4 regions of the Pseudarthrobacter sp. NPDC092439 genome follow, and region 1 is predicted to be linked to each of the others. Evidence: riboswitches for the same ligand, from Rfam matches in the RefSeq annotation. Region 1 holds a riboswitch; each other region holds the start of a gene.

Evidence for each region. Region 1 has a riboswitch for thiamine pyrophosphate ahead of ACIQCM_RS07885 (ECF transporter S component). Riboswitches for the same ligand answer to the same signal wherever they lie in the genome.
Region 2: another riboswitch for thiamine pyrophosphate. It lies ahead of thiC (phosphomethylpyrimidine synthase ThiC); the one in region 1 lies ahead of ACIQCM_RS07885 (ECF transporter S component).
Region 3: another riboswitch for thiamine pyrophosphate. It lies ahead of thiO (glycine oxidase ThiO); the one in region 1 lies ahead of ACIQCM_RS07885 (ECF transporter S component).
Region 4: another riboswitch for thiamine pyrophosphate. It lies ahead of ACIQCM_RS02435 (bifunctional hydroxymethylpyrimidine kinase/phosphomethylpyrimidine kinase); the one in region 1 lies ahead of ACIQCM_RS07885 (ECF transporter S component).

The regions. Positions count from the first base shown of each region.
Region 1 is NZ_JBIVQB010000002.1:651,176-658,523, reverse strand. Features, by position in the region: gene ACIQCM_RS07905 (Na+/H+ antiporter subunit E) at 1-439, shown strand, start outside; gene ACIQCM_RS07900 (monovalent cation/H+ antiporter complex subunit F) at 436-714, shown strand; gene mnhG (monovalent cation/H(+) antiporter subunit G) at 704-1,123, shown strand; gene ACIQCM_RS07890 (DUF4235 domain-containing protein) at 1,159-1,422, opposite strand; TPP riboswitch at 1,557-1,696, shown strand; gene ACIQCM_RS07885 (ECF transporter S component) at 1,764-2,387, shown strand; gene ACIQCM_RS07880 (ABC transporter ATP-binding protein) at 2,387-3,934, shown strand; gene ACIQCM_RS07875 (energy-coupling factor transporter transmembrane component T family protein) at 3,931-4,743, shown strand; gene ACIQCM_RS07870 (UDP-N-acetylglucosamine 1-carboxyvinyltransferase) at 4,858-6,381, shown strand; gene ACIQCM_RS07865 (glutamate--cysteine ligase) at 6,451-7,348, shown strand, end outside.
Region 2 is NZ_JBIVQB010000001.1:592,234-599,581, forward strand. Features, by position in the region: gene rimM (ribosome maturation factor RimM) at 1-127, opposite strand, end outside; gene ACIQCM_RS02805 (RNA-binding protein) at 233-475, opposite strand; gene rpsP (30S ribosomal protein S16) at 477-899, opposite strand; gene ACIQCM_RS02815 (hypothetical protein) at 1,099-1,539, opposite strand; gene ACIQCM_RS02820 (VOC family protein) at 1,630-2,526, opposite strand; gene ACIQCM_RS02825 (amidohydrolase family protein) at 2,591-3,688, opposite strand; TPP riboswitch at 3,768-3,875, shown strand; gene thiC (phosphomethylpyrimidine synthase ThiC) at 3,870-5,675, shown strand; gene ACIQCM_RS02835 (alpha/beta fold hydrolase) at 5,746-6,333, opposite strand; gene ffh (signal recognition particle protein) at 6,382-7,348, opposite strand, start outside.
Region 3 is NZ_JBIVQB010000001.1:902,146-909,493, forward strand. Features, by position in the region: gene moeB (molybdopterin-synthase adenylyltransferase MoeB) at 1-83, opposite strand, end outside; gene ACIQCM_RS04170 (TetR/AcrR family transcriptional regulator) at 168-830, shown strand; gene ACIQCM_RS04175 (DUF3107 domain-containing protein) at 892-1,116, shown strand; gene ACIQCM_RS04180 (hypothetical protein) at 1,173-1,475, shown strand; gene ACIQCM_RS04185 (thiazole synthase) at 1,478-2,293, opposite strand; gene thiS (sulfur carrier protein ThiS) at 2,298-2,534, opposite strand; gene thiO (glycine oxidase ThiO) at 2,531-3,838, opposite strand; TPP riboswitch at 3,831-3,950, opposite strand; gene thiE (thiamine phosphate synthase) at 3,978-4,640, shown strand; gene ACIQCM_RS04205 (RNB domain-containing ribonuclease) at 4,686-6,209, shown strand; gene ACIQCM_RS04210 (DEAD/DEAH box helicase) at 6,467-7,348, shown strand, end outside.
Region 4 is NZ_JBIVQB010000001.1:517,048-524,395, forward strand. Features, by position in the region: gene proB (glutamate 5-kinase) at 1-30, opposite strand, end outside; gene obgE (GTPase ObgE) at 20-1,609, opposite strand; gene rpmA (50S ribosomal protein L27) at 1,726-1,989, opposite strand; gene rplU (50S ribosomal protein L21) at 2,051-2,359, opposite strand; gene ACIQCM_RS02435 (bifunctional hydroxymethylpyrimidine kinase/phosphomethylpyrimidine kinase) at 2,694-4,217, opposite strand; TPP riboswitch at 4,207-4,304, opposite strand; gene ACIQCM_RS02440 (Rne/Rng family ribonuclease) at 4,423-7,348, opposite strand, start outside.

The DNA.
Region 1 (7,348 bases):
CGGCGCGCTGCTTGCCGTGGCGGTGGCCCGGCTGTTCTATCTGCCGCCTGTGGAACTGAGCGGCCGCTTCAACATCCTGTACGCAATACCGTTCGCTTTTGCGTTCCTCGGAAAGGTGGCCGGCGCAAGCGCCCAGGTGCTCTTCCTGGCGGTGGCCCGGGGCCGCAAGGTGAGGAACGCCGTCGTCGCTGTCACTTTGCGAAGCCATCAGGACCTCATGGTGACGGCCACCGGACACGTGATTTCGCTGATCCCGGGCTCACTGGTGGTGGAGGTGGACCGCTCCACGTCCACTCTTTACCTGCACGGGCTGAACATCAGCACTGAGCAGGACGTGGCCCGGCTGCGGAACGAGGTCCTTTCCATCGAGGCGGGGCTGATCAGGATTATGGGAACACCGGCCGAGCTTGAGGCTGTCCGCAGGGAGGCCGCGGCATGATGCAGTCCGTGCTGGCCGTGACGGCCGTGATCCTGGCGCTCGCCGCCGGCGGCGCCATTCTCCGGATCGCCCGGGGACCGTCGCTCCTGGACAGGGTGCTGGCCACCGACGTGCTGCTGGCCATCCTGGGGGCGGCGCTGTGCATCGACATGGCCGTAAACCGCCACCTGAACAACCTGATGCTGGTGGTAGCCATCTCGATCATCGGCTTCGTCGGTTCAGTGACGGTGGCCCGGTTCGTTGCGGACAGAAGGGAACAGCCGCATGAATCCTGAACTGCTCACGGGCTACCGGGCGGTGGGCGAGACTGTCCCCGGCGTTGATGCCTGGGTGGACACCGTGTCTGCGGTGTTCATGGTGGTCGGCGCTGCCCTGTCGCTGGGCGCCGCCATAGGCCTGCTGCGCTTTCCGGACCTGCTGAGCCGGATGCACGCCGCCACGAAGCCGCAGGTGCTGGGACTGTTCCTGCTGCTGGCGGCGATCGGACTGCAGCTGCGCACCTGGTGGGTGTGGCCCGTGCTGCTGGTGGCTTGGATCTTCCAGTTACTGACGGTGCCGGTCTCCGCGCACATGGTGGGCCGGGCCGGCTATCGCACCAAGCACCTGCACCGGGAGCTGCTGACCTCGGACGAGCTCGAAGCCGTGGTCCAAAAAGCCGCCGGCAACCCGCCTCCCGAGGAATGAGTGAGGCGGGTTGCCGGCGGCAGATTGAAGCGGGGCTAAACGATGTCCTGGCTCTTGGCGAAGCGGGTGATGGCGCGCTGGGTGCCGCGGTTCGCCAGGACCTGGATGACGGTGCTCACCGATGCTGAGATCAGGGCAAACGTCAGGGCCGAGTGCAGGCTGGTGGGCACATCCTCGTCCTTGCCGGTGGGAGGCTTCCGGCCTGTGGTCTTCTCCCAGACGGTGTTGACCATCTTGGTGCCGACGAAGCCTGCCACCAGCGAGATGCCGGTGCCGAGCAGCTTAATGAAAAGGTTCATTCCTTGTACTCCTTGCGGGCAGAAAACGGACTGACCCCAGCCTAACGGCCCGGCGCCGTAATTTTCCCCGCCGCCATTGGCCGCTGCGGTGTAAACTGGACCACGCCCTCAGGGGCATACCACTCAACGCAACATTCAAACGACAGGGGAGCGCCGCCGTCGGGCATTGCCGGCTCAGCCGGGAACCCGTGTGGGCGCTGAGAGTGCGGAGATCCGCAGACCCTCGAACCTGATCCGGTTAGTACCGGCGCAAGGGAGTCGAGTTCTCGAAGTGGCCGGCAACACCGTTCAACGCGGTTGCCGTGACCACTTTCCCCTCCTGCTACCCAGGAGGATTCACCATGGCAACTGAAGCAATCAAGAAGACCCCCGGCAAGTCCTGGCGCGTCGTGGACATCGTGGTGGCGGCGCTGATCGCCATCGCCGGCGGGGTGATTTTCTGGGCGTGGTCCCAGGGCGCCCTGGCGGTGTCCGGTCCGATGAACGCCGTCTACCCGCCCCTGACCGGCCTGATCGCCGGCGGCTGGATGATTCCGGCTGTCCTGGGGATGCTCATCATCCGCAAGCCCGGCGCGGCACTCTTCTGCGAGACGGTTGCAGCCACCGGCGAACTGCTGATGGGTTCGCAGTACGGCACGTCGGTGCTGTTCTCCGGATTCGTCCAGGGCCTCGGCGCGGAGATCATCTTCGCGGTTTTCGTCTACAGGAAGTTCAACCTGCCCGTGGCCCTGCTCGCGGGCGCCGCGGCAGGCCTGTTCTGCGGCCTGAACGACTCGTTCTCCCCGTGGGGCTGGAACATCGCCTACTCCGCCGGTGACAAGTTCGCCTACATCCTGTTCACCAGCATCTCCGGTGCGATCATCGCCGGCGCCCTGTCCTGGATCGCCACCCGCGGCCTCGCCCGGACCGGCGTGCTGAGCCCGTTCGCCTCCCGCAAGGCGGCCACGGAGCCCGTCTTCTCCTGATGCCAAGACCTTCCGGCAGCGCATCCGCCGTCCGCCCCGCCGCGGTTGCCGCCCGCGGCTGGGGCTGGCGGCACCCCGGACGCGCCAAGCCAGCCGTCCGGGGCCTTGACCTGGACATCGCGCCGGGGGAGCGGGTGCTCCTGCTGGGCCCGTCGGGTGCCGGCAAGTCGACGCTGCTCCACGCCCTCGCCGGGGTGCTGGGGGACGCGGACGACGACGGCGAGGCAGGCGACGCTGACGAGTCCGGTTCGCTTCTGGTTGACGGGGCTTCCCCCCGGGGCCGGCCCGGCCGCGCGGGGCTGATGCAGCAGGACCCCGAAACGCAGGTGGTTCTGTCACGGCTGGGTGACGACGCCGCCTTCGGTGCCGAGAACCTCGCGGTTCCCCGCGACGCAATTTGGGCGCGCGTGCATGAGGCGCTTGCCGACGTCGGACTTTCCCACCTGCCGCTGCACCACCCCACGTCCGCGCTGTCCGGTGGGCAAAAACAGCGGCTGGCGCTGGCGGGCATCCTGGCGATGCGCCCGGGGCTGATCCTGCTGGACGAACCAACCGCCAACCTGGACCCGGCCGGCGTGCTGGAAGTCCGGGACGCCGTGGGCCGCTGCATGGACAAGACCGGCGCCACGCTGGTGGTGGTGGAACACCGCGTGTCCGTGTGGAAGGACCTGGTGGACCGGATCGTGGTCCTGCAGCCGGGATCCGGCGCCGGGCCCGCCGTATTGCTGGACGGACCTCCGGACCGGGTGCTGCGCGAGGCCAGGACCATGCTCATGGCGGCCGGTGTGTGGGTGCCGGGATACGTTCCGGAGACGCGCCAACGGGCGGCCATGCCTCCTCCGGGTTCCGGCGGGCTCCTGCTCGCCGCCGAGGGGCTGGGAGTTTCGCGGGAACGGACGGGCCGGAAGGGTCTCAGGAAGATCCCGCCGGTACCGGTGCAGCGTGACATCTCGGCGCAGGTGCGCGCTGGCCAGGCGCTGGCCGTCACGGGGCCCAACGGGGCGGGCAAATCCACCTTTGCGCTGACCCTCGCCGGGCTCCTGGCGCCGGTGCAAGGGAAGGTTTCGGCCACCGTAGACCTGAGCCGCGGGGCGGGAATCGATCCGTACCAATGGAAGGCGGAGCAGCTGATCGAGCGGATCGGCACCGTCTTCCAGGAGCCCGAGCACCAGTTCGTCACCGGGAATGTCCGGGACGAGCTGCTCTTCGGTCCCCGGCACCTGGGCCACGGCGGGGAACGCGTTGACGAGCTGCTTGAGCGGCTGCGGCTCACCGGCCTGGTGGACGCAAACCCGTACACGCTGTCCGGCGGGGAGAAACGGCGGCTCTCCGTGGCCACCGTGCTGGCCGCCAGCCCGCAGGTGCTGGTCCTGGATGAACCCACCTTCGGGCAGGACGCCAACACCTGGGCCGAGTTGGCGTCCTTCCTGTCCGAGCTTCTGGACCAGGGTGCCGCCGTGGTTGCAGTAACGCACGACGCCGAATTCACCGCCGCGCTTGGCGGTGCGGAACTGCGCATGGCAGCGCCGGACCGGGTGGCACCATGACCGGGGCAGGGCGGCAGGAACTGAACCTGCGCGGAAACCAGGCGCTTCTCACCCACGCCAACCCACTGAGCAAGTTCGCGTCCGTCTTCCTCATCACCCTGGTGCTGGCGCTGTCCATCGACTGGGTCTCGGCCACCGTGGCGCTGGTCTTCGAACTTCTCCTGTTTCCGCTGGCCGGGCTGACGTTTGTGCTGCTGTGGCAGCGCGGCTGGCCGTTGATCCTCGCGGCCGCGGCAGGGGGCTGGAGCACCTCCATCCTGGCTCCTGACAGTGGAAGGACGCTGATCGACGTCGGACTCTGGACCATGAGCGAAGGCTCCCTAGAGCTCGGTGCCGGATTCATGCTGCGCGGGTTGGCCATCGCGCTGCCGGCCGTGCTGCTGATGAGCTGCACCGACCCCACCGACCTTGCGGACGCCTTGGCGCAGAAGGCCCGGTTGCCGCACCGGTTCGTGCTGGGCACGCTCGCCGCGATGCGCCTCGTGGGGCTGATGGCGGAGGAATGGCAGACCATTGGAATGGCACGACGGGCGCGCGGCGTGGGTTCGCGCGGGAACGTGCTGCAGCGGGCGAAGGCCACGCTGGGGCAGAGCTTCGGGCTGCTGATCCAGGCGATCCGGCGTGCGTCGCGGCTGGCCGTGACCATGGAGGCACGCGGGTTCGGCGGCGGGCCGCGGACCTGGGCCCGCGAATCCACGTACAGCAGGCTGGATGTCTGGGTTTTAGCCGGCGGGGCACTGGTTGCGGGACTGTCGGCGGCTGCGGCCATCTCGGCCGGCACCTGGAATATGGTCTGGCTGGAGAACTGAGACCCGGGTCTTGCTGTTGCGCGGGTATCGCACGCGGCGGGTACTGAATCCCTATCCGGGCCTCTGTCCGCCCCTTCTGGCGCCCTCGTAACTCATGAATGATATATTTGAGGTATGACGCAGGAAACCACAGAACACGTTGCCGCCATGCTCCGGGACGCCCGCGGAGAAAAAGGCTGGACGCAGGGGCAACTTGCGGCCGAACTTGGAACCAGCCAAAGCGCCGTGGCCCGGATGGAGCAGGGCAAGCAGAACCTGAGCCTGAAGATGATCCAGCGGCTCGAGGCCATCTTTGACCGCAGCATCGTGAACGTGGGCAAGCCCCGGATGACCCACCTCCGCGTGGAGGGCGGGCGCACGCTCTCCGGCGCAGTGGACGTCAACAGCAGCAAGAACGCAGGCGTCGCGCTGCTGTGTGCCAGCCTCATGAATCGCGGAACCACCGTCCTCCGCCGACTGGCGCGCATCGAGGAAGTCAACCGGATCGTCGAAGTGCTCGCGAGCATCGGCGTCGAATGCACCTGGCTCAACGACACCGACCTCCGCCTGCGCCGACCGGCCGTCCTGGACCTGGCCGGCATGGATATCGACGCCGCCCGCCGCACGCGCAGCGTCATCATGCTGCTGGGGCCGCTGCTGGACGAGACTGCCGAATACCGGCTGCCGTACGCGGGCGGCTGCGACCTGGGCACCCGCACCGTGGAACCCCACATGCAGGCGCTGCGCCAATTCGGCCTGTCCGTGGAAGCGGGCGGCGGTTTTTACACTGTCCAGGCCCCGCCCGCCGACACCCGCGAACGGTCCTTCGTGCTGACCGAGCGCGGCGACACCGTCACCGAAAATGCCATCATGGCTGCGGCGCACCGCGAGGGCACCACCGTGATCCGCAACGCGAGCCCCAACTACATGGTTCAGGACCTGTGCTTCTACCTGCAGATGCTGGGCGTGGACATCGAGGGTATCGGCACCACCACGCTCCGGATCACCGGCCGCCCGCGGATTGAGGCCGACGTCGAATACTTCCCCTCCGAGGACCCGATCGAGGCGATGAGCCTGATCACCGCCGGCATCGTCACCAACTCCGAGGTGACCGTGCGGCGCGTGCCGATTGAGTTCATGGAGATTGAACTGGCCACGCTGGAGCAGATGGGCCAGCAGCTGGAAGTCTCGGGTGAGTACATGGCCCGGAACGGCCGCACCCGCCTGGTGGACGTCACCACGAAGCCGTCGGAGCTGCGGGCGCCCGAGGACAAGATCCATCCCATGCCGTTCCCCGGGCTCAATATCGACAACCTGCCGTTCTTCGCAGTCATCGCGGCCAACGCGCACGGCCAGACCATGATCCACGACTGGGTCTACGAAAACCGCGCCATCTACCTCACGGAACTTAACCGGCTGGGTGCGCAGGTGCAGCTGCTGGATCCGCACCGTATCTACGTCAACGGTCCCACCAAGTGGCGTGCCGCCGAGGTGGGCTGCCCGCCGGCACTGCGTCCCGCGGCGTGCCTGCTCCTGGCCATGCTCGCGGCCCGCGGCGTATCGGAGCTGCGGAACATCTACGTGATTGAGCGCGGCTACGAGGACCTGGCCGAGCGGCTGAACACCATCGGCGCCAAGGTGGAGTATTTCCAGGACTAGGCATTCACGCTTCGTCATGAATTGCACGTTTGGCCGTGCAAATGCCCCGGGCTGCAGCAGAATGTGAATATGCGTACATTCGGCGTTGAGGAAGAGCTTCTGATCGTCTCCCCCGAAACGGGGGAGCCGCTTGCCCTGGCCGACGCCATGCTGTCCGGCCGGCGCATGGCCGCCGACGACGCCCCGCAGGTTTCCCATGCTCCGGGGCCGCAGGTGCTCGAGACGCGGGATGTCGACCCGCACTCGCTGGAGAAGCGGGACGAGACGGTCTACGACGACGAAGAGATGGGCTTGAGCGCCGAGCTGAAGCTTGAGCAGATCGAGACGCAGACGCGGCCATGCCGGGAGTACGGGGTACTTCTTGAGCAGATCAGGGCCGGCCGTACCCTGGCGGATCTCGCAGCCCGAAAGAGCAACGCCCGCGTGGCGGCCCTGGCCACCTCACCGCTGGCCTCGGCAACGCACACCACTCCGGACCCGCGTTATGCGCTGATGCTGGAACGCTTCGGCCTTACGGCGCAGGAACAGCTGACCTGCGGGTTCCACGTCCACACATATGTTGAAACGCCGGACGAAGGCGTTGCCGTTCTTGACCGGATCCGCGACAAGCTCGCAGTCCTCACCGCGCTCAGCGCGAACTCGCCATTCTGGAACGGGCAGCAGACAGGCTTCGAAAGTTACCGGACCCAGGCCTGGAACCGCTGGCCGACAGCAGGGCCGACGGGAATCTACGGGACGTACCCGGCGTACCGGCGCGTGGTCACCCGACTGTTGGACAGCGGGGTCATGCTGGACGAGGGCATGCTCTATTTCGACGCAAGGCTCTCCCGGAACCACCCCACGGTGGAAGTCCGGGTGGCGGACGTTTGCCTCCGGGCCGAAGATGCGGCCCTGATCGCCCTGCTGGTCCGGGCGCTGGTGGAGTCGGCCAGCCGGGAGTGGCGGGCGGGAGTGGATCCCGCACCGG
Region 2 (7,348 bases), on a different contig from region 1:
ACGCAGGCTCCACGAGGAAACCGGTGCCGGGAACGAAACGGTCCTCGGGTGCGTCGGTCAGGACCTGGACCGTGACTTCACCACGGATGCCGTGGGGTTTGCCGATTCGCGCCACCTGAAGCTTCATCTGTTCCTCTGTTCGCTCTGTGGGTATTGGTTGGTGGGGTAAAAGCACTCCGGCCCCTCCACCTTGCGGTGGAGGGGCCGGAGCAAAACTGATGTTGCCGAGCGCTCAGCGGCGGCGGTCGGTGTCGACGACGTCGACCCGCACCGGTTCGCCGCCGGCCAGTGCTGCCACGACGGTGCGCAGGGCGCGTGCCGTCCGGCCCTGGCGGCCGATCACCCGTCCCAGGTCATCCTGGTGAACGCGCACCTCGAGGGTGTCCCCGCGGCGGTTGTTCTTCGAATTGACCTTGACGTCATCCGGGGAATCAACGATTCCCCGGACAAGGTGCTCCAGCGCTTCTGCCAGCAATCTACTCAGCCTCGGTGGTCTCTGCTTCGGCGTCGGCCGGCGCTTCGGCTGCGTCAGCCTTGGAGGCCTTCTTGGTGATTGCTTCCGGGATGATCACGGAACCCTTTTCCGGGGCAACGAAGGCTTCCTTCGGAGCCTTCGTCTTCAGGGTGCCTTCCTGGCCCGGGAGGCCCTTGAACTTCTGCCAGTCACCGGTGATCTTCAGGATTGCGGCAACCTGCTCGGACGGCTGGGCGCCGACGGACAGCCAGTACTGTGCACGCTCGGAGTCGACCTCGATGTACGAGGGCTCTTCGGTGGGGTGGTACTTGCCGATTTCCTCGATGGCGCGGCCGTCACGCTTGGTGCGTGAGTCTGCAACGACGATGCGGTAGTACGGGGCGCGCATTTTACCAAAGCGCTTAAGGCGAATCTTTACGGCCACTTTTGTGGTCACTCCTGTTTCAGAAAAGGGGTTGAACCCGGCGTTCTGCACCCGTGGGGCGGGCCGTACTTGCGGGCTCGAAGGACAGGATCAAAACGCGGAGAGAGGGGCCACGCAGATCGAGTACCTGTCCATTGTGCCAGATCAGCGCATGGATTTCGACTTTGCATCCGCGCGGCCTGCCGGGCGAATGCGGCGCTTAGGCCGACCACACATAGAGCGAGGTACGGTCAGCGTCGTCCACAGTGCCGGCCAGCCGGGCCACCTGTTCGACGTAGGTCCGTGACTGCCCGGCCCCGAACGGCATATCGTCCTGCCCGGCCCACTCCGCGGCAACATCATCCAGCACGTTTCCCTCGCCTTCCGTCTCATAGGTGAGGAGGTCCGCCAGGGCCCGGACCATGGCCGGCGGCACGGCCAGGAGCGAATCGCTGGCCACGTCAACCATGGTGAGTTCGTAGTCGGCGCCGCCTGCGTGCACAGCCCTGCCGGCAAGGTCGCCCAGCTGCTCGACCTCGAAGTCGCTGATGTCCGGAATCCGCACTGCCTGGCCGCCGGGAGCGGCTCCGCCTGCGTCCAGCTGGCCGGCACGCTTCAGGGCGGCGTCGTGCGTGGCGACAAAGATCTCGGTGAAGCCCATGGGAATTACCCTCGTTCCGTCGTCGGTACGGCGCGGCCGGAGGCGCGTGGCGCCCCCGCCGCTCCGGCTGTTGGCCGGGCCGTTTTCAGCCTAGTACAAGGCCGGGCCGGATCGGCGCACGGCCACCCGAAGCCGGTTGCGCCAGGGATCCTCGAACCGCAGTTCCGCTCCGGTGTGGTGCGCCGGCACCCCGGCGACCCTGAGCCGGTCCGCCAGGGCGCCGACGTCGTCCCCCGACGGCACCTCGATCAGCACTTCACCGAGCCCCAGGGTGTCCTTGCGCGGCCCGGCGCCGCGGCTGTTCCAGACGTTCATGGCCATGTGATGGTGGTAGCGTCCGGCGGAGACGAAGAGCGCCTGGCCGTGCCAGCCCGCCGTCTTTTCAAAGCCGAGGGTGCCCACGTAGAAGTCCCGCGCCGTCTGCACGTCACCCACCTGAAGGTGGACGTGGCCCACTCCTGCACCGGTCGCGCGCTGCCCGTCAAGGGATTCCTCGGTGAGGTACCGCTCGAGGTAGTGCTGGGGCGGCAGCGCCAGGCTGTCCATCACCACGTCGGTCCCGTTCCAGGACCAGTTGCTGCGGGGGCGGTCCCAGTAGAGCTCAATGCCGTTGCCTTCGGGATCGTTGAAGTAGAAGGCCTCGCTGACAAGGTGGTCGGCGCTGCCGGTGAAGAGCCGGGGGTTGAACCGGGCAGCCGTGGCGATCGTGGCGGCGAGCGCCTCCCTGGTTTCGAAAAGCAGAGCGGTGTGGAACAGGCCCGCCTCGCCCCTGCCGGGAAGGTGGAGCCCGGACGCCGGGGCCAGTTGGACCAGTGGCCTGCCCAGGCGGCCCAGGTAGACGCCGCCATCCTGTTCGGCCACGACTTCCAGGCCCAGCGCCTTCTGGTAGTAGTCCGTCATGAGCTTCATGTCGCCCACTTTGAGCATCACCGTGCCCATGCCGAGCCCGGCGGGAAGAAGGTCCTGGTTTACGGTTTCTGCGGTCATTGGAACACTCCGAACTCCTACGGCCTCCCGGGTGGCGGCCCTGTCCATTAAATGAGTTGAAGCTTCAATTTATTCCGCTGTCGTGGACGATCCGGCCGCCCAGTACCACCTGCTGCAGGTGGCGGATGGTTTCAGGCCGGCTCCGCGGATCCGCACTGCACACAACCACATCCGCCCGCGCGCCTTCGGAGATGGCCTGCGCTCCCAGCCACTGCCGCGCGGACCAGCATGCGGCATCCAGCGCTGCCGCTGCCGGCAGGCCCGCGGCGTGAAGCGCCAGGATCTCGTCCGCAATCCGCCCGTGCCGGATGACGCTTCCGGCGTCGGTGCCCGCGAAAACCCGCACGCCGGCGTCGAACGCTTCCGCCACGCGCTCCGCCCGGCGCTCCCAGAGCGCCAGCATATGGGCCGCGTAGCGCGGGAATTTCGGCTGCGCCTGCGCGGCAATGTCCGGAAAAGTGGCGATATTGATCAGGGTGGGCACGATCGGCACGCGCTGCTCGGCGAAGCGGGACAGGTGCCGCGGAAGGAGCCCCGTGGCGTGTTCAATGCAGTCGATGCCGCCGTCCAGCATCTGGTCCAGCGTGTCCTCGGCGAAGCAATGGGCGGTGACACGGGCGCCTTCGTCATGTGCCGCCTGGATGGCATCGCGGACGACGGCGGCAGGAAAGGACGGAGCCAGGTCGCCGGCGCCGCGGTCAATCCAGTCGCCAACGAGCTTCACCCACCCGTCGCCGTCGCGCGCCTGCTTCCGGACCGCTTCGACAAGGCCTTCCGGTTCAACTTCCCGGGCAAACCCGCGGAGGTAGCGCCGGGTGCGGGCCACGTGACGCCCGGCGCGGATCAGTACCGGAAACTCCTTGCCGCCCTGCATCCAGCGCGTGTCAGCCGGGGAACCCGCGTCCCGGACCAGCAGCGTGCCGGCGGCGAGGTCCGCCCGGGCCTGGGCTGCGGCGGTGTCCGCATCCACGGGACCGCCGGGCCCAAGGCCGATATGGCAGTGCGCGTCGACGAAACCCGGCAGCACCCAGCCGGGCAGGACGTGGTCAGGCCGCGCGGAGGGCCGCTGGAAGGTCAGGCGGCCGTCCACGGACCACAGCCCGCGCACTTCCCGGTCCGGGCCCGTGAGCACCGGTCCGCTGAAATGGATAACCGCCGGCATGGAACTCCTCTCATCCTGCCCGGTCAGGCTAGCACCGCGAATGTGACGCCGCTCCCCGTGGGGCCTGTGGTAGCTTCGTTCCTGACCACACGGGTGCCCCTGCAGGGGCTGAGATCGGGCTGACGCAGCCTGCGACCGTCGAACCTGTCCGGGTAATGCCGGCGAAGGAAGTGAGTATTCCTTGAATACACCAGAAACACAGCTGAACCCTGCCCTCGATGCGTCTGGCCGGGATCCTGCCACCCAGTCCCTGAAGTCCCACTCGCTCGCCTTCGTGGAAGACAGGGGGTCGGGCCTTCGGGTACCAGTCACCGAGATTACCCTGTCGGACTCCCCCGGCGGCGAGCCAAACGCTCCGTTCCGCGCCTACCGGACGGCCGGGCCGGGCAGCGACCCGGTCCGAGGCCTGCGGCCCTTCCGCACCGAGTGGATTGAGGCGCGCGGGGACACTGAAGCGTACAGCGGCCGGGAGCGGAACCTGCTCGACGACGGCCGGTCGGCTGTCCGCCGCGGCGCAGCCTCTGCGGAATGGAAGGGCGCACGGCCAGTGCCCCGCCGCGCCGTCGAAGGCAAGACAGTCACCCAGATGCACTACGCCAGGCAGGGCATCATCACGCCCGAGATGCGCTTCGTGGCGCTGCGGGAAAACTGCGACGTGGAACTGGTCCGCAGCGAGGTTGCCGCGGGCCGGGCCATTATCCCCAACAACATCAACCACCCGGAATCGGAACCGATGATCATCGGCAAGGCATTCCTGGTGAAGATCAACGCCAACATCGGCAACTCCGCGGTCACCAGCTCCATCGCGGAGGAAGTGGACAAACTCCAGTGGGCCACCCAATGGGGTGCGGATACAGTGATGGACCTCTCCACCGGCGATGATATCCACACCACGCGCGAGTGGATCATCCGCAACTCCCCCGTGCCGATTGGCACCGTGCCCATCTATCAGGCGCTGGAGAAGGTCAACGGCGAAGCCAACAAGCTGACCTGGGAGATCTTCCGCGACACCGTCATTGAGCAGTGCGAGCAGGGCGTGGACTACATGACGGTGCACGCCGGCGTGCTCCTGCGCTATGTTCCGCTCACTGCCAACCGGGTCACCGGCATCGTGTCCCGCGGCGGCTCCATCATGGCGGGCTGGTGCCTGGCGCACCACCAGGAAAATTTCCTGTACACGCACTTCGACGAACTCTGCGAAATCTTCGCCAAGTACGACGTCGCGTTCTCGCTCGGCGACGGGCTGCGGCCGGGCGCCACGGCGGACGCCAATGACGCCGCCCAGTTCGCCGAGCTGGACACCCTGGCCGAGCTCACCCGGCGTGCCTGGGAGTACGACGTGCAGGTCATGGTGGAAGGCCCCGGCCATGTCCCGTTCCACCTGGTCCGGGAGAACGTGGAGCGGCAGCAGGAGCTGTGCAAGGGCGCCCCGTTCTACACCCTGGGACCGCTGGTGACCGACGTTGCCCCCGGCTACGACCACATCACTTCGGCCATCGGAGCCACCGAGATCGCCCGCTACGGCACCGCGATGCTCTGCTATGTGACGCCCAAGGAGCATCTTGGCCTGCCCAACAAGGACGACGTCAAGACCGGTGTGATCACCTATAAGATCGCAGCGCACGCAGCGGACCTCGCCAAGGGCCACCCCGGTGCGCACGAACGCGATGACGCGCTGTCCAAGGCGCGCTTCGAATTCCGCTGGCGGGACCAGTTTGCGCTGTCCCTGGACCCAGTAACGGCCGAGGCGTTCCACGATGAGACCCTGCCGGCGGAACCGGCCAAGACCGCGCACTTCTGCTCCATGTGCGGGCCGAAGTTCTGCTCGATGCGGATCAGCCAGGACATCCGGGAGGAGTACGGGTCCGCGGAGGCGCAGGCAGCACTGGCGGAGGCGGCCTCCGGAATGCGGGAGAAGAGCCAGGAATTCCTGGCCGCAGGCGGCAAGGTCTACCTGCCGGAGCCGAAGGTCCCGGCCGGCGGCTGACCCGGACACAGTGGCGGGGCCCGGCAGTTACGGGGGCTCCGCCCCGCCACAGGCTGCAGGACGGACAGCCTTACGCAGCGAGGCTCCTGCCGGCCTCGCGGATGAATGACCGGATGGTCCGGTCACCTTCAACGGAATCGTGCGGCCGGTGCCCCCCGGCAGCAATGCGGTGCACGGCCCCGGTTTCCCGCAGGTAGCCGGCAATCTCCTCGAACAGCGGCTCCCATCCTCCGGTGAGCACCAGGGTGGGGACACCCGGAACGATATGCAGCGGGGCCTCTGCGCACTCACGAAATTGTGCCCGGTGCGCCGCTGTGGCAGGCAGGTCCGCCGTCAGGGACAGGCAGGCCGGCTCCACGAGGGCGAGTGAGTGGACAAGGTCAGGACGTTCCACCGCGGCCAGCATTGCCGGAATGGCGCCCTGGGCGTGGGCCACCACATGGCCGCCTGCAGCACCGCGGCCATCGTCCTGCAGCGAGCGAAGGATGATCGCGGCGTCCCCGGCAAAGGACGGCGCTGCCGGCCCGGCCGTTGGATCGCACCCGAGGCGCCGGAGGAAGAGGGCATCGTAGGCAAGTGCCATGCCGTGCTGGCGAGGCCAGGCAGCGGCGCCGAAGCTTCCGGCGCCGTGCACGAACACTACGCGTTGCTTGACCATGACCCCACCCTATTCCACGGCCCCGGCAGCACGCCGGAGCCCGGGCTGCTACTTGCCGAGGAACTTCTCGAAGCCCTTGGGCAGGTTCAGCTGCGCCGGGTCGAAATCACCCTGCTGGCCGAACGCCGCACCGGTGGGCAGCGCCTTGCCGGCGTTGGCGCGGCGCGCCTCCGCCTCCTTGCGCTCCTGCGCGGCCTTGGCCGGATTGCCGGACTTGGCCTTCTTCTTGGGCGCGTTCCTGGCGTTCTTCCGGGCTCCGCCACCGGCGCCGGGCAGGCCGGGCATTCCCGGCATTCCGGGCATGCCACCCTGCGCCATCTTCTTCATCATCTTCTGCGCCTGGGCGAAGCGCTCCAGCAGTCCGTTGACCTCTGAGACGTGCACGCCGGAACCGCGGGCGATGCGGGCGCGGCGGGAGCCGTTGATGATCTTGGGCGCGAGCCGCTCGTGGGGCGTCATGGACCGGACGATCGCTTCAACCCGGTCGATTTCGCGTTCGTCGAACTGCTCCAGCTGCTGGCGCATGTTCTGGGCGCCGGGCATCATCATGAGCATCTTCTTCATGGAGCCCATGTTGCGGATCTGCTGCATCTGCGCCAGGAAGTCTTCCAGCGTGAAGTCTTCCTGGTCGGCGAATTTCTTCGCCATCCGGGCTGCTTCATCCTTGTCCCAGGACTTTTCCGCCTGCTCGATCAGCGTCAGGACATCGCCCATGTCCAGGATGCGCGAGGCCATCCGGTCCGGGTGGAACAGCTCGAAATCGTCCAGGCCTTCTCCGGTGGACGCAAACATCACGGGCTTGCCGGTGACCGACGCGACGGAAAGGGCTGCACCGCCGCGCGCGTCGCCGTCGAGCTTTGAAAGCACGATGCCCGTGAAGTTGACGCCTTCATCGAACGCGAGCGCCGTGTTCACGGCGTCCTGGCCAATCATGGAGTCAATCACGAACAGCACTTCGTTGGGCACGATGGCGCGGCGGATCTGGCGCGCCTGCTCCATCATGTCCGCGTCAACG
Region 3 (7,348 bases), on a different contig from region 1:
TCCGCCGGTGTGAGTTCGCCTGCCGGTTCCACCAAGGGTTCCAGGGAAACATTTGCAACATTTGCGGTCAGAGACGAGGCCATACTTCAATGTATGCCCCGGGATACCGCCCGGTCATATTACCCCGCAGTAAAGTGGGTGTAACCGCAACGGAAAGAAGGACAACCGTGGTCCCAGAAGCACGCGCAGACCGCCCGTCCGCAGCACCGGAATCAGTCACCCGCCCCGCAGGCCAGCGCTCGGCACGGCTGCCGCGGGATGAACGCCGTGCCCAGCTCCTGGCGGCAGCCCAGGAAGTGTTCGTTGCCAACGGTTACCACGGGGCCGCCATGGACGAAATCGCGGAGACGGCGCGGGTCAGCAAGCCGGTCCTGTACCAGCATTTTCCGTCCAAACGTGAGCTCTATCTTGCCCTTCTGGACAGCCACCTGGCGGCCCTGACTGAGCTGCTGCTGGGAGCATTGAACTCCACCACGGATAACAAAGAGCGCGTCCAGGCCGTGATGCGCGCCTACTTCCGGTTTATCGCCAGCGATGACCAGGCGCACCGGCTTGTTTTCGAATCCGACCTTATTAATGACGCCGATGTCAGCTCCCGGCTGGAGACTTTGAACCGCACCTTCGCGGATGCCATAGCCCGGGTCATCGCAGAGGACACCAAGCTTCCTCAGCTGGAAGCCCAGCTGCTGGGCCGCGGCCTGGCCGGAATGGCCCAGGTGAGTGCACGCTACTGGCTGGAAACGGACGGGAATCTGGACCTGGATGTGGCCAGTGACCTCATTTACCGTTTAGCTTGGCGCGGAATCTCTCGTTTCCCCAAAGAGTCCTAGACTACAAATAAGAGAACACCTCGTTGAGGTCCCTGAACATTTGACCGGCTGGGAGGCCCCTGTGGAAATTAAGATCGGCGTGCAGAATGTTGGCCGCGAAATCGTACTGGAGTCCGCTGAGGACGCAGACTCCGTGGCCAAGGTCGTCGGCGAAGCCATCAACACGGGCAGCGAACTGCGCCTGAAGGACGACAAGGGCCGCCTGATCATCGTTCCCGGAAACGCCTTGGGCTACGTCGAAATCGGGGCCGAAGAAGTCCGCCGCGTAGGTTTCGGCCAGTTCTAGAACCCTTTGCCCGCGGCGGCCGCCTGGTCGCCGCGGCTTTAAGTTAAAGGAGATCCATGCTCTCGCTCACCATTGTCGTGCTCGCAGCGGTTGCCGCAGGATTCCTTGTGTGGGCCAATGACAAGCGACATGCCAAGTACGGCGCCGGCCTCCCCGCGGGGGTTGCCGTTGCTGTGGCATCGGTGACCTGGACCATCCTCATGGCCGCAGGATTTGGCTACCTGCCCGGTTTGACCTGGCTGCCTTGGGTTCTTCCTGTGCTTCTCGGAACCGGCGCAGCCATCGCCGCGGTGGCCTACCTGGGCCGCACGCGCGCCCGGCAGGACACCGAGCGCCTGACCGCGGCCCTCCGCCTTTAGCGTTACAGGAACTCGGCCCGGCCCTCCATGGCGGATGACGCCAATGCATGTTCGCGCCGCGGTATACGCCCCGCAATCCTGGCCATCCTGCCGGCAGCCACCGCGTGTTTGAAGGCCGCACCCATCAGCGCCGGGTTCTGTGCCCGCGTCACCGCTGTCGCCAGCAGCACCGCGTCGCACCCCAGTTCCATGGCCAGCGCAGCGTCGGAGGGCGTACCGATCCCGGCATCCAGCACCACGGGAACGGAGGCGCGGGAAACAATCAGCCCGATATTGTGCGGGTTCAGGATGCCCAGACCCGTTCCGATAGGGGCACCCAGCGGCATCACGGCGGTGGCCCCGAGGTTCTCCAGCCGCAGCGCCAGGACGGGGTCGTCGTTGGTGTAGGCGAAGACCTTGAAGCCCCGGGCCACCAACTGTTCCGTGGCATCGACGAGCTCCACCGCATCCGGCAGGAGGGTCTGCTCGTCGGCAATGACTTCCAGCTTGATCCAGTCCGTCTCCAGGGCCTCGCGGGCCAGTTCGGCGGTGAGGACGGCATCCCGGGCCGTGAAGCAGCCCGCCGTATTGGGAAGCACCCGGATCCCGTGGTCCACGAGCAGCTGGAACAGCGAGCCGGTCTCGGCCGGTGAATAGCGCCGCATGGCCACGGTTGTCAGTGCGGTGCCGGAGGCCAGGAGTGCGGCACCGAGACCCTCCAGGCTGGGCGTTCCCCCTGTCCCCATGATGAGCCGTGAGTGCAGCGGTATGCCGTCGATAACCAGGCCGTCAGCCGATGCTGTTCCCAGGGCTGATGACAGGCGGGTTGTTTCGGTCACGGTGTCAGCCTCCCTGAACTGCGGTTACGAGCTCAACGTCGTCGCCCTCGGCGAGCGCCGTAGCGGACCACTGGCTGCGCGGAACCACGTGCGCGTTCTGCGCCACTGCCACGCCAAGCTTGCGCCCGTCGGCGGCCTGGCCGTCTGCTGCCAGCGGCCGGCCGGTGATGTCGCTGACCAGCGCAGCAACGGAGGCGCCGTCCGCCACGGCGCGCGGGCTTCCGTTCAGGATGATGTTCATGCTCTCTCCTTGGTGTCGTGGCGTGATGCGGCTGCGGAAAACCGGGCAGGGTCGAACGGCGCCCAGCGGGGGTCACGGGTGCCGTCCAGCAGGGCGCGGCAGACGGCCGCGGCCGCCGGCGCCAGCAGGACGCCGTGGCGGAAGAAGCCAGTGGCGACGACGAGCCCGGGGACGTATCCTCCGGCGGCGTCGGGCAGCGGTACGCGGCCCAGCAGGGGCGCATTGTCCGGGGTTCCGGGGCGGGCCCGGGCGGTGCACTCGAGCAGTTCCAGTTCGGCGACGGCGGGGACCAGAGTCTGCGCGTCCCGAAGGAGCTGGTGAACCCCGCCGGCGGAGACGGCACCGTGCGCCGCTCCGGCCTCCGGACGGGCCGCCCCGCCCAGGGCGTCTTCGCGCTGGGTGGCGCCGATGACCACGGTTCCGTCCTGCCGCGGCACCAGGTAGACCGGCACGCCATGAACCAGGCCCCGTACCGTCGCCGTCACCAACGGCCGGAGTTGCGTTGGCACGGCGAGCCGCAGGATGTCGCCGTGCACCGGGCGCAGCGGCAGCGCCAGGCCCTCGGGCAACCCGCCCAGCGCTCCGGCGTGCAGACCGTTGGCGACCACGGTCTCCCGCGCAAGAACCTTTCCGCCGCCTTCCAGCAGGACTCCGGCCACGACGTCGTCCGCCCACGCCAGTCCCGCTGCCCTGGCCATTACCGCGTAACCGTGGACGGCGCCGGCAACCCTGGTGCCTGCCCCTCCCTCTCCGTCCGCGTGCCGGGAGAGCGCCAGCCGGAGGCAGGCCACCAGCTGCCGCGGATCCACCTGGTGGTCGGCGGGGGTGTCCAGGGCGCAGGCGATCGATGGGCTCAGGAGCGGTTCGCGGCGGCGTGCCTCCCGGACCGTGAGTGGCTCCACGTCGAGGCCGTTGGCCTTCTGCACGGCCCGAAGGTCAAGCAGCGCCTGCCTGTCCGCAGCGTCCGCGCCGACGGCGAGCGTCGGCGTCTCGAGGTATCCGGGGTCCGCGCCCGCGGCGGTTTTGAGGGCGGCCGCGAAACCGGGCCACCGGGAGGAGGATTCCAGCATCAGCTCCAGGAGGGCTTCCTCCTGGTAGTGAAGTTCGCTGACGGGGGCGAGCATTCCGGCCGCCGCCCAGCTGGCGCCGGTTCCGGGGGCATCATCCACCAGCACCACGGATCGGCCGGAGCGGCGGGCCTCCCACGCGATGCTGTGGCCTATCACCCCGCCTCCGACGACTGCCACGTCGGCACGCATTACGCCGTCGTCGGCCGCGCCGGATCCGCTGGTGGGGTTGCCCATATGGTTCCTTCCCTACGCCGGTATTAGCCGGATCAGGTCAAGCGGTCGGCTCTGACGCCCTCTCAGCCCGGCGCTTTTGTGACAGCTGCCGCAGGCTCCCGCAGTACGAGGCCAGTTTAGAGGAACTAGGCTTGCAGCCATGAATGTGTCCCCCGCTGCCGCCCTGGCGTCCGCGCGCCTGTACCTTTGCACCGATGCCCGCCGCGGCCACGGCGATTTTGCCCGGTTTGTCGATGCCGCGTTCACCGGCGGCGTGGACATCATCCAGCTCCGGGACAAGGCCCTGGAGGCCGCGGAGGAGTTGGAGCTGCTCGAGGTGCTGCGCGAGGCTGCCGTCCGGCACGGCCGGCTGTGGGCCGTCAACGACCGGGCGGACATCGCGTCCCTTTCCGGGGCGCCCGTTTTCCACATCGGGCAGAAGGACCTTCCCCTCAAGGCAGCGCGCAGCCTCCTGGACGGCGCCGCGATCGGGCTTTCCACGCATTCGCCGGACCAGGTTGACGCGGCGGTGGCCGCGGCGCCGGGGCCGGCGGGCCTGGACTACTTCTGCGTGGGTCCACTGTGGGCCACGCCCACCAAGCCGGGGCGCGCCGCCGTCGGACTGGATCTGGTCAGGCACGCCGCATCCGTGGCGCCGGCCGGCCTGCCCTGGTTTGCCATCGGCGGAATCGACCACGGCAACGTGGACCGGGTGGCCGCTGCGGGTGCCCGCCGGATCGTGGTGGTCCGCGCCATCACGGAGGCGCCGGACCCGGCCGAAGCCGCTGCGTCGCTGCTCGCCGCCCTCGACGCCGCGGGTTAGCCCGGCTGTTCCTCGTTCCGGGGGTTTCGGGCTAGGCTGATTTTCGTGTCGCATCATCGGTTGGCTCCCAATGTCCACGAGCACAGGAACGCGCTCGAGGAGGCGTTGAGCGCGCTGCGTACCGAGCTGGAATTGCCTGCCGGATTCCCTCAGGAGGTCCTGGCGGATGCCGAAGCGGCCGTGGCCTCGCTGGACATGCCGGACTATGACCTGACGGACGTCGGATTCATCACCATCGACCCGGAATCCTCCACGGACCTGGACCAGGCCCTCTTCATTGAACCCGACGGCGGCGGCTACAGGGTGCTGTATGCCATCGCCGACGTGCCCGCTTTCGTCCGGCCGGGAGGCCCGCTGGACGCCGAAACGCGGCGCCGCGGACAGACCTTTTACGCGCCGGACGGCCGGATTCCGCTGCACCCGCAGGTCATCAGCGAAGGCGCCGGCAGCCTGCTCCCGGACCAGGACTGCCCGGCGTTTGTCTGGGACTTCCGGCTCAACAGCGCCGCGGAAGTCACTGCCGTCAACGTGCGGCGGGCACGCATCCGCAGCCGCGACAAGCTCAGCTACAAGGGCGCCCAAAAGGAGCTCGACGCGGGCACGGCGCCGCCGGTTCTCCAGCTGCTCAAAGAGGTAGGCCTCAAGCGCGTGGCGCTGGAGCGTGAGCGCGGGGGCGCCAGCCTGAACATGCCGGACCAGGAAATCGTCCAGCTTCCCGACGGCGGCTACCGGATTGCCGCCGCACCGCAGCTTCCCGTGGAGGACTGGAACGCACAGATTTCCCTCATGACCGGCATGGCCGCGGCCCGGCTCATGCTGGACGGTAAGGTGGGGATCCTGCGCACCATGCCTGCGCCGGACAGCCGCTCCCTGGACCACTTCCGGCTCCAGACCGAAGTCCTGGGCAAGCCCTGGAACGGGAAGATCAGCTACGGCGAATACCTCCGCACCCTGGACCCCACGGAGCCGCGCCAACTGGCCATTCTGCATTCGGCCGGGATGCTGTTCCGCGGCGCCGCCTACACCGCTTTCGACGGCACTGTCCCTGCGGATGCGATCCAGTCGGCCATTGGTGCGTCCTACGCGCACACCACCGCTCCGCTGCGCCGCCTTGTGGACCGTTTTGTCCTGGTGATCTGTGAAGCGCTGTGCAGCGGCGGCGGCGTGCCGGTCTGGGCCCGCGAGGCGCTGCCGCTCCTGCCAGGAATAATGGCGGGCTCCGACCAGCTGGCCAGCCGGATGGAGCGCATGGCGCTGGACACCGTGGAAGCCGCCCTGCTGGTCAACCATGTGGGGCAGGAATTTGACGCCATTGTCATTTCAGGGTCCCGGCCGCCCAAAGACAACGGCGGGACGTCCAACGGCAGGGACGGGAACGGGAAAAACGGCAACGGCAACGGCACCTCCGGCATTATCCAGATCGCGGAGCCGGCGGTGACGGCGCGCTGCGCCGGGGAGCTCAAACCGGGCACCAAGGTCCGGGTCCGTCTGGTTTCCTCGGACATCGCTGCGCGCCACGTGCATTTCGAACTCGTCCGCCAGGAGTCCGCCACCAGGGAACACGGCTAAATCCGGGGTTCCGGGCGTTTACGGCTAGACTGGTGCCTGTAGAAATGGATGCCCGGTCGTTGATTTCCTTTTTGAAACCAACAAGCCCGCCCCTACGCGATCTTGAGATACACCCGCCGGTCCCCAGTGCCGGCATTAGATAGCCCGCGATCGGCTTCCACTGGACTTGCTTGTGCGCCTGAGCGTGCTCCGGCCCCGCCCCCGGCGGAACCGTTGAGCAGGCAGCGCCATTGCCCAAATGAATAAGGAAACTCCACGTGAGTGAATTGCACACCCACCAGCTCTTGACGGACGAGTCCGGCACCGAAACCATCGAGCCGGAAGAGACCATCATCTCGGACGAGAAACCGCACGAGATCGAGGAGAAGTCCTTCGCCGACTTCAACGTCCGGGACGACATCGTCGCATCCCTGGCTGACGCCGGGATCACGCATCCCTTCCCCATCCAGGCCATGACCCTGCCCGTGGCGCTCTCCGGCCACGACATCATCGGCCAGGCCAAGACCGGTACCGGCAAGACCCTCGGCTTCGGTATCCCGGCCCTCCAGCGCGTTGTGGGACAGGACGATCCCGGCTACGACAAGCTGGCTGTTCCGGGCGCCCCGCAGGCCCTGGTCATCGTCCCCACGCGCGAACTTGCCGTCCAGGTGGCCAATGACCTGCAGACCGCCTCCAGCAAGCGCAATGCCCGCATCGCAACGATCTATGGTGGCCGCGCCTACGAGCCGCAGGTGGAAGCGCTGAAGAACGGCGTCGAGGTCGTCGTCGGCACCCCGGGCCGCCTGATCGACCTGTACCGGCAGAAGCACCTGAGCCTGAAGAACGTGCGGATCGTGGTCCTGGACGAGGCAGACGAGATGCTGGACCTCGGCTTCCTGCCGGATGTGGAGACCATCATCGCCGGCACCCCGGCAGTACGCCAGACGCTGCTGTTCTCCGCCACGATGCCCGGACCGGTGATCGCCATGGCCCGCCGGTACATGACGCAGCCCACGCACATCCGTGCCGCCGACCCCGACGACGAGGGCCTGACCAAGCGCGACATCCGCCAGCTGATCTACCGTGCACACAGCATGGACAAGATCGAGGTAGTGGCCCGGATCCTGCAGGCCAGGGGCCGCGGCCGCACCATCATCTTC
Region 4 (7,348 bases), on a different contig from region 1:
TGCGCGCGCGTCGGCGGGCCTAGAACTCATCGCCTGCGTCCAGTCCACTCTCCTTGAGGGGCTTGGCCACGCGGCGGCTGCTCACGGACTCGGTCCAGATGCCGGCCTTGCGCTCAGCCTCAAGCTCGGCCCGGGCCGCAGCCTTGGCATCCTTGCGTTCCTGCTGCTCTTCGCGCTTCTGGCTGCGGGTGGGACGGTCGCCGATGTCCGCGAACCGGACGTCGGTGCCGCGCGGGGACGCCAGGAGTTCGGCGCCTGCCATCATGGTGGGCTCCCAATCGAAGACAACGCCGTCGTCCTCGCCGATAACCACGGTGTCGCCGGGCTTGGCCCCCTGCTTGAACAGCTCGGTTTCCACGCCCAGCTTGGCCAGGCGGTCAGCCAGGTAGCCGATGGCTTCCTCGTTGGTGAAGTCCGTCTGCTTGACCCAGCGCACGGGCTTTTCGCCGAGGACGCGGAACAGCGGCTCCAGGCCCTTCTCTTCGCGGCGGATCCGGAAGCCGGTCTCATTGACGGCGCGGGGACGCAGGACAACAGGCTGCACCTTGGGCGGGGCTGCGGCCACGGCATCGCGGGCGGCCTTGACGATTTCAGCCATGGCAAAGCCCAACTGGCGCAGGCCTTCATGGCTGGTGGCGGAAACCTCAAAGACGCGGTAGCCGCGGGACTCAAGCTCGGGGCGGACGAACTCGGCCATGTCCTTGCCGTCCGGAAGGTCCACTTTGTTCAGGGCCACCAGGCGCGGGCGGTGGTTCAACGGGACGACTTCGCCGTTCTGCCCGGCGTAGCTCATGTCCACGGCGTACTTCTCGAGTTCAGCCTCGATGATTGCGAGGTCGGAGAGCGGATCGCGGTCCGATTCGAGGGTGCCGCAGTCCAGGACATGGACCAGCGCGGCGCAGCGCTCCACGTGGCGCAGGAAGTGGTGGCCGAGGCCCTTGCCCTCGCTGGCGCCCTCGATCAGCCCGGGCACGTCGGCAATGGTGAAGCGGACGTCGCCTGCCTGCACCACGCCGAGGTTGGGAATGAGGGTGGTGAAGGGATAATCGGCAATCTTGGGCCGTGCGGCAGACATGGCCGCGATGAGGCTGGACTTGCCCGCGGAAGGGAAGCCGACCAACGCGATGTCCGCAATGGACTTCAGCTCCAGGACGATGTCGCGCGATTCGCCTTCGATGCCGAGCAGCGCAAATCCGGGAGCCCGGCGCTTCTGCGAGGACAGGGCGGCGTTGCCCAGGCCGCCGATCCCGCCGGCGGCCGCGACGAACTCGGCGCCTTCGCCGACGAGGTCCGCAAGGACGGTGCCGTCCTTGGACTTGACGACCGTGCCGTCCGGAACGGGCAGGACCAGGGTCTCGCCATTCTTGCCGCCGCGCCAGTCGCCCATTCCGGGGCCGCCGTTGGTGGCGTGCCGGTGCGGTGCGTGGTGGTAGTCAAGCAGGGTGGTGGTCTGGTGGTCCACGCGGAGGATGACGTCCCCGCCGTTGCCGCCGTTGCCGCCGTCGGGCCCGCCGAGGGGCTTGAACTTCTCACGGTGGACGGAGACGCACCCATGGCCGCCGGTACCGCCGGATACGTGCAGTACTACCCGGTCTACAAAGCTGGCCACGTGGATCTCCTCAGATGCTGTTTCCCGGCGCCGCTGGACGCCAAGACGATTGTAATGCGGTTAAAAGAACAGTGGAGCGGACCGTATGGCCCGCTCCACCGCTTCAGAACTGTTTGTTACTCTGCAGCTGCAGCAGCAACGATGCTGACGACGCGACGACCGCGGCGGGTGCCGAATTCAACGGCGCCCGGGGTCAGTGCGAACAGGGTGTCGTCGCCGCCACGGCCAACGCCGGCGCCCGGGTGGAAGTGGGTGCCGCGCTGGCGGACGATGATCTCGCCTGCGGAAACAACCTGGCCGCCGAAGCGCTTCACGCCGAGGTACTGAGCGTTGGAGTCACGACCGTTGCGAGTGGAGCTCGCGCCCTTTTTATGTGCCATCTGAAATGCCTGCCTCTAAATTCTGGGGAATCTGCTGAAAAAGCTGAACAGTAACCGGTGGTTACTTGATGCCGGTGATCTTGACCTTGGTCAGTTCCTGGCGGTGACCCTGGCGCTTCTTGTAACCGGTCTTGTTCTTGAACTTCTGGATGACAATCTTAGGACCACGGAGGTCCTGGAGGATCTCAGCCGTAACAGTCACCTTGGCCAGGTCAGCAGCGGCGGAGGTGACCTTGTCACCGTCTACCAGGAGCAGTGCGGGCAGCTCAATGGTGCTGCCGGCTCCACCGGCGACGCGGTTCAGGGTAACGAAGTCTCCAACGGAAACCTTCTCTTGGCGGCCGCCTGCGCGGACAATCGCGTACACCACTTGGGAACTCACTTCTCTCGACGTTTATTACTAAATTTGCGTGCGGCACCCGGCGCTGAATGGCTGGGTTTCCGCTGTGCCTCAACGCCGTGGATTTCCCGGGGGAACCCGTGAGCTATCCCGGAAGATTCCGCTGCATGTCCTGGACACGCGGCGGCCCCCCAGGGTCATAACCCAAGTGTTGGCGTAAGCACCGAAGATCTAGAATACGCTAGTTTTGGCTTCGGCCGCAAATGAGGCTGGTTCCGGCGGGTCGTCTGTGATAGTGGCCACAGGTTGCTCCGGCGCCGGGACCGTGCGTCACTATATTAGCCGCGGCGGGGCCCCGCCGGGGTCAGCAATGAAGGCGCGGCGCGTCGAAAAAATCCACTTCCAGGCGGCAGGACTGCCGGAACGCCGTCGCCATGGCAGCCCTGTCGGTCTCAGACGCGTTCCGGCCGGCATCATCCACAATCCCCACCGCCCGGCGCGTTGCCGCCGCGAAGGCCTCGTCCGCGTAGGTGCGCAGCCATTCGGCGTACGGATGGCCTGCTGGCTCACCCGCTGCCACGAAAGCTGCGTGCAGAGTCCGCCCCACCTCCGCATACAGCCAGAAACAGGGCAGGACCGCAGCGGCCAGTACCGCATAACTGCCCGACGCCGACGCCGCAGTCAGGTGGTCCACGTACGCCTTGGTCACGGGGCCAAGTCCGCCCTGGGCAGGCCTCGTGTTCAGCCAGGACCGGTGCAGCCCGGATTCAACTTCAAGGCACTGCTGCGCGGACCTGGCCCAGAAGAGCTGTTCCGCCTCCGTGGGGGCCAGCGCACTGGCCCTCGCCAGCACGCGGGAGTACCCGGCCAGGTAGATGGCATCCTGGGCGAGGTAATACGCGAATTCGCTTTCGGGCAGGGTGCCGGCGGCCAGCGACCGAATGAACGGCAGGGCGTGGATTTGCCCGAGGTGATCCTCGGCGTCAGCCCAAAGCTGTTGGGCGAAGGAGCCCTCCGCCCGGAAAACCGGCTGGTGGTGGAAATGGTGCACGGGCCCGTTGCCGGTTCCCACGGAGAGCCGATCCGAAGCGGCGAGGGCGCCCGCGAGCCACGGCTTGACCTCCCGCAGCGACGCTTCCCAGTCACCCAGCCGGGCCTGCATCGTGGCCATGGCCGACGACAGCGAGCAGCCCGTACCGTGGCTGTTCCGCGTAGCGATCCGCTCCCCCGGCAGTTCCACCACCTCCGCCGACAGTCGGCCGGACGTATCCACCAGGGCATCCGGGCAGTCCCGGCCGGCGAGGTGGCCGCCCTTAACCAGGATGGTGGCTCCCGTGGTCCGGGCAAGGCAGCGGCCCTGGTCCAGCGCGCCGACCCAGGTCGACTGCAGCCCGCCGCCTGCCAGGAGGGCAAGTTCGGCCAGGTTGGGGGTGATGAGGTCGGCCAGCGGCAACAGGTCCCCCAGCGCGGCCTCGGCGGACTCCTGAAGGAGCCGGTCACCGCTGGTGGCAACCATCACCGGATCGAGGACGACGACGGCCGGGCGCGCCTTTTCGAGCCAGGTCCGGACCACCTCAATCACCGCGGCCTCCCCCAGCATGCCGATCTTGACCGCGTCCACGGTGATGTCTTCGCTGATGGCGTCCAGCTGCTGTGCAAGGAAGGCTGCGGGCGGAACATGCACCGCACGCACGCCACGGGTGTTTTGCGCAGTGAGCGCGGTGATGGCAGCCATTCCGTAGCCACCGAGGGCGGCGATGCTCTTCAGGTCCGCCTGGATGCCCGCGCCGCCGGAGGGATCGGAACCCGCAATGGACAGGACCCGCGGAACGCTGCGCACTGTGGCAGTGGTTTCCGGCGGTTGCAGCTGGACAGTGGTCGACGACAAGAGACATCCCTTCGCCGGTGCTAACCGGACAGGTTCAACGGGTCTGGATCTCAGCCGGCCCTCTGCGCGGCACCCCGTGTCGGTTTCCCAGCCTAGTCCTCTTGCCGTCCCGGACGCAGAAATCCCCGCCTTATGAACAACTCCCCCTGTAGTTCAAGGGGCAGCGTCCATGAGACGGGGACTTCCGGAGGGCGTTTGCGCGGAACTACAGCTCCGACGCCGGCACACCGACACCCAGGATGATGGGCTCCTCGGCCCGCTTCCCGGCGGGCCGGGCGGTTCCCGGCGCGGCGGCCGGTGCAGGCTCCGGAGCCTTGGCCGCGTGGGAGTGCCCGGCAGCCGGGGCGGGCACGTTTTCGTGCTGCTCCACCGTGGTTGCGTTGGCTGCGCCCTGGGCACGGCTGGCGCTGCGGTTGCGCCGCGGCCTGCGCTGGCGGGACTGCTCAAGCGTGTGGTCGGAGTAGTCCTTTTCGGCGGCCGCAACTGCCGGAGCCGCAGCAGCTGGAGCAGCCGAAGGGGCCGGCGCGGCGGAGTCAGCGTCCGCAACGGCGGGCACGGCGTCAGGCTGCCGGGCAGGCTCACCCAGGTGGGCGAACGCCTCGGCCAGCCGGTCCAGGGACAGTGAGGGCTGGGGCTGTTGCTCTTCCGTGTGCTCCACGAACGGCAGCGCGACCTTCTCGCCGCCAAAGGTGAGGACGGCTGCGGGCCGGGCGGAAGCACCGGCGTCGCTCTTTTCCGCCTCTTCGCCGCGTCCAGCGGGAACGGGCCCGGCAGCGGGAGCCGACGCTGCCTGCTTGCCTGCGGCCACCTCGTCATCGTGCAGGTGCGCTGCGTGGGCGGCTGCGGCAATGTTGGCCAGGGCCAGGCGGGTAGCTTCTGCCTTGGCGTGGCGTTCGGCATCCGAAGGGTCCGGGTGGACCGTGTGGACCTGGACCGCGGGTGCCGGTGTTGCCTCAACCTGCTGGCCGCCCCGTCCGCGCCGGCGCTTGCGCTCCGGGCGACCGCCCGGCTGGTTGGCGTCGCCGCGCTGGTTCTCGTTGCGGGACCCCTCCCCCCTGGCCTCGCCGCGGTTGTCGGCGCGGTGAACGTGGTGTTCGGCGGCCACAGTGTTGGCGCGGCGGTGCTCCACGGGATCGTCGTGGGTGATCATGCCGCGGCCTGCGCAGGCCTCGCACTGCTCACCGAAGACTTCCAGGAGTCCGGTGCCCATGCGCTTGCGGGTCATCTGGACCAGGCCGAGCGAGGTGACCTCGGCAACCTGGTGCTTGGTGCGGTCACGGCCCAGGCACTCCACCAGGCGGCGCAGGACCAGGTCGCGGTTGGACTCGAGCACCATGTCGATGAAGTCGATGACGATGATGCCGCCGATGTCCCGGAGGCGCAGCTGGCGCACCACTTCCTCGGCTGCCTCAAGGTTGTTCTTGGTGACGGTCTCTTCCAGGTTTCCGCCGCTGCCCGTGAACTTGCCGGTGTTGACGTCCACCACGGTCATGGCTTCGGTCCGGTCGATCACCAGAGAGCCGCCCGAGGGCAGGAAGACCTTGCGTTCCAGGGCCTTGTGGATCTGCTCGTCGATGCGCCAGGCGGAGAAGATGTCCTGGTCCTGGGTCCATTTTTCCAGCCGGCCCACCAGGTCCGGGGCCACATAGGTCACGTAGGCCTCGATGGTGTCCCAGGCTTCCTCGCCGGAAACGATGAGCTTGGAGAAGTCCTCGTTGAAGACGTCACGGACCACTTTGATGGTCAGGTCAGGTTCGCCGTAGAGCAGTTCCGGGGCAAGAATCTTGGTGGACCTGGACTGGCTCTCGATGCCCTCCCACTGCGCGCGGAGGCGGTTGATGTCGTGCGTCAGCTCTTCCTCGGAGGCGCCTTCGGCGGCCGTACGCACGATGACCCCGGCGTGCTCCGGGAGGCGGTCCTTGAGGATGCGCTTGAGGCGGTTGCGTTCCACGTCCGGCAGCTTCCGGGAGATGCCGGTCATGGAGCCGCCCGGAACGTACACCAGGTAGCGCCCCGGCAGCGAAATCTGGCTGGTGAGGCGCGCGCCCTTGTGGCCCACCGGGTCCTTGGTGACCTGGACCAGCACGGTATCCCCGGACTTCAGCGCGTTTTCGATGCGGCGCTGCTTGCCCTCGAGGTTCACGGCGTCCCAGTTGACTTCGCCGGCGTAAAGGACGGCGTTTCGGCCGCGTCCGATGTCCACGAACGCAGCTTCCATGGAGGGCAGCACGTTCTGGACCTTGCCCAGGTAAACGTTGCCGATCAGCGAGTCCTGCTGGGTTTTGGAGACAAAGTGCTCTGCCAGCACGCCGTCTTCCAGGACGCCGATCTGGATTCTGTCATCGCGCTGGCGGACGATCATCTGGCGGTCCACGGATTCCCGGCGAGCCAGGAACTCGGCCTCAGTGATGACGGTGCGGCGGCGGCCGGTGTCCCGCGATTCGCGGCGGCGCTGCTTCTTGGCCTCCAGTCGGGTGGAACCCTTGACGCTGGTGACGCGGTTGCTGGCCGGAACGTCGCTTACGGAGCGGGGGGCGCGGACGCGGGTCACCGTGTTGGGCGGGTCATCGTCCTCGCCGCCGGTGAGTTCAAGGTCCTGGTCGCCACGACGGCGGCGGCGCCGGCGGCGGGACGTCACCACGCCATCCTCGGCCGGCCCGGTGGAGTCCTCGTCGGCGCCGTCCGTGGTGTCTGAGCCTTCCTGGCCGTCCACGGTTTCGACGTCGCGGTCAGAGCGGCTGCGGCCCCGACGGCCCCGGCTGCGGCGGCGGCGCCGGTTGCCGGATTCCTCGGAGTCGTCCTCGTCCTCGTCTTCCTGGTCCGCTTCCACGGCGGCTGCCGCCGGACGGGCAACAGTGCTCAGGTCCGGGGCCTGGAACAGGACCGAGGTAGCCGAACCGGGTTCCATGAACAGCGAGCCAAACGCTGTGGCGGGGGCTGTTTCTTCGACCGGTTCTTCGCTGGCGGGTTCCGCGGTGGCGGCTTGCGCGGCGACAGGTTCCTCTGTCCCGGGCGCGGCGACAGGTTCTTCGGCGGACGGTGCGGTGGCAGGCGCTTCCACCGCGGTGGCTGCAGCTGCTGCTCCCACCACTGCTGGTTCAAGGCCGGCTTCCGCCGTTTCCGCGCCAGTG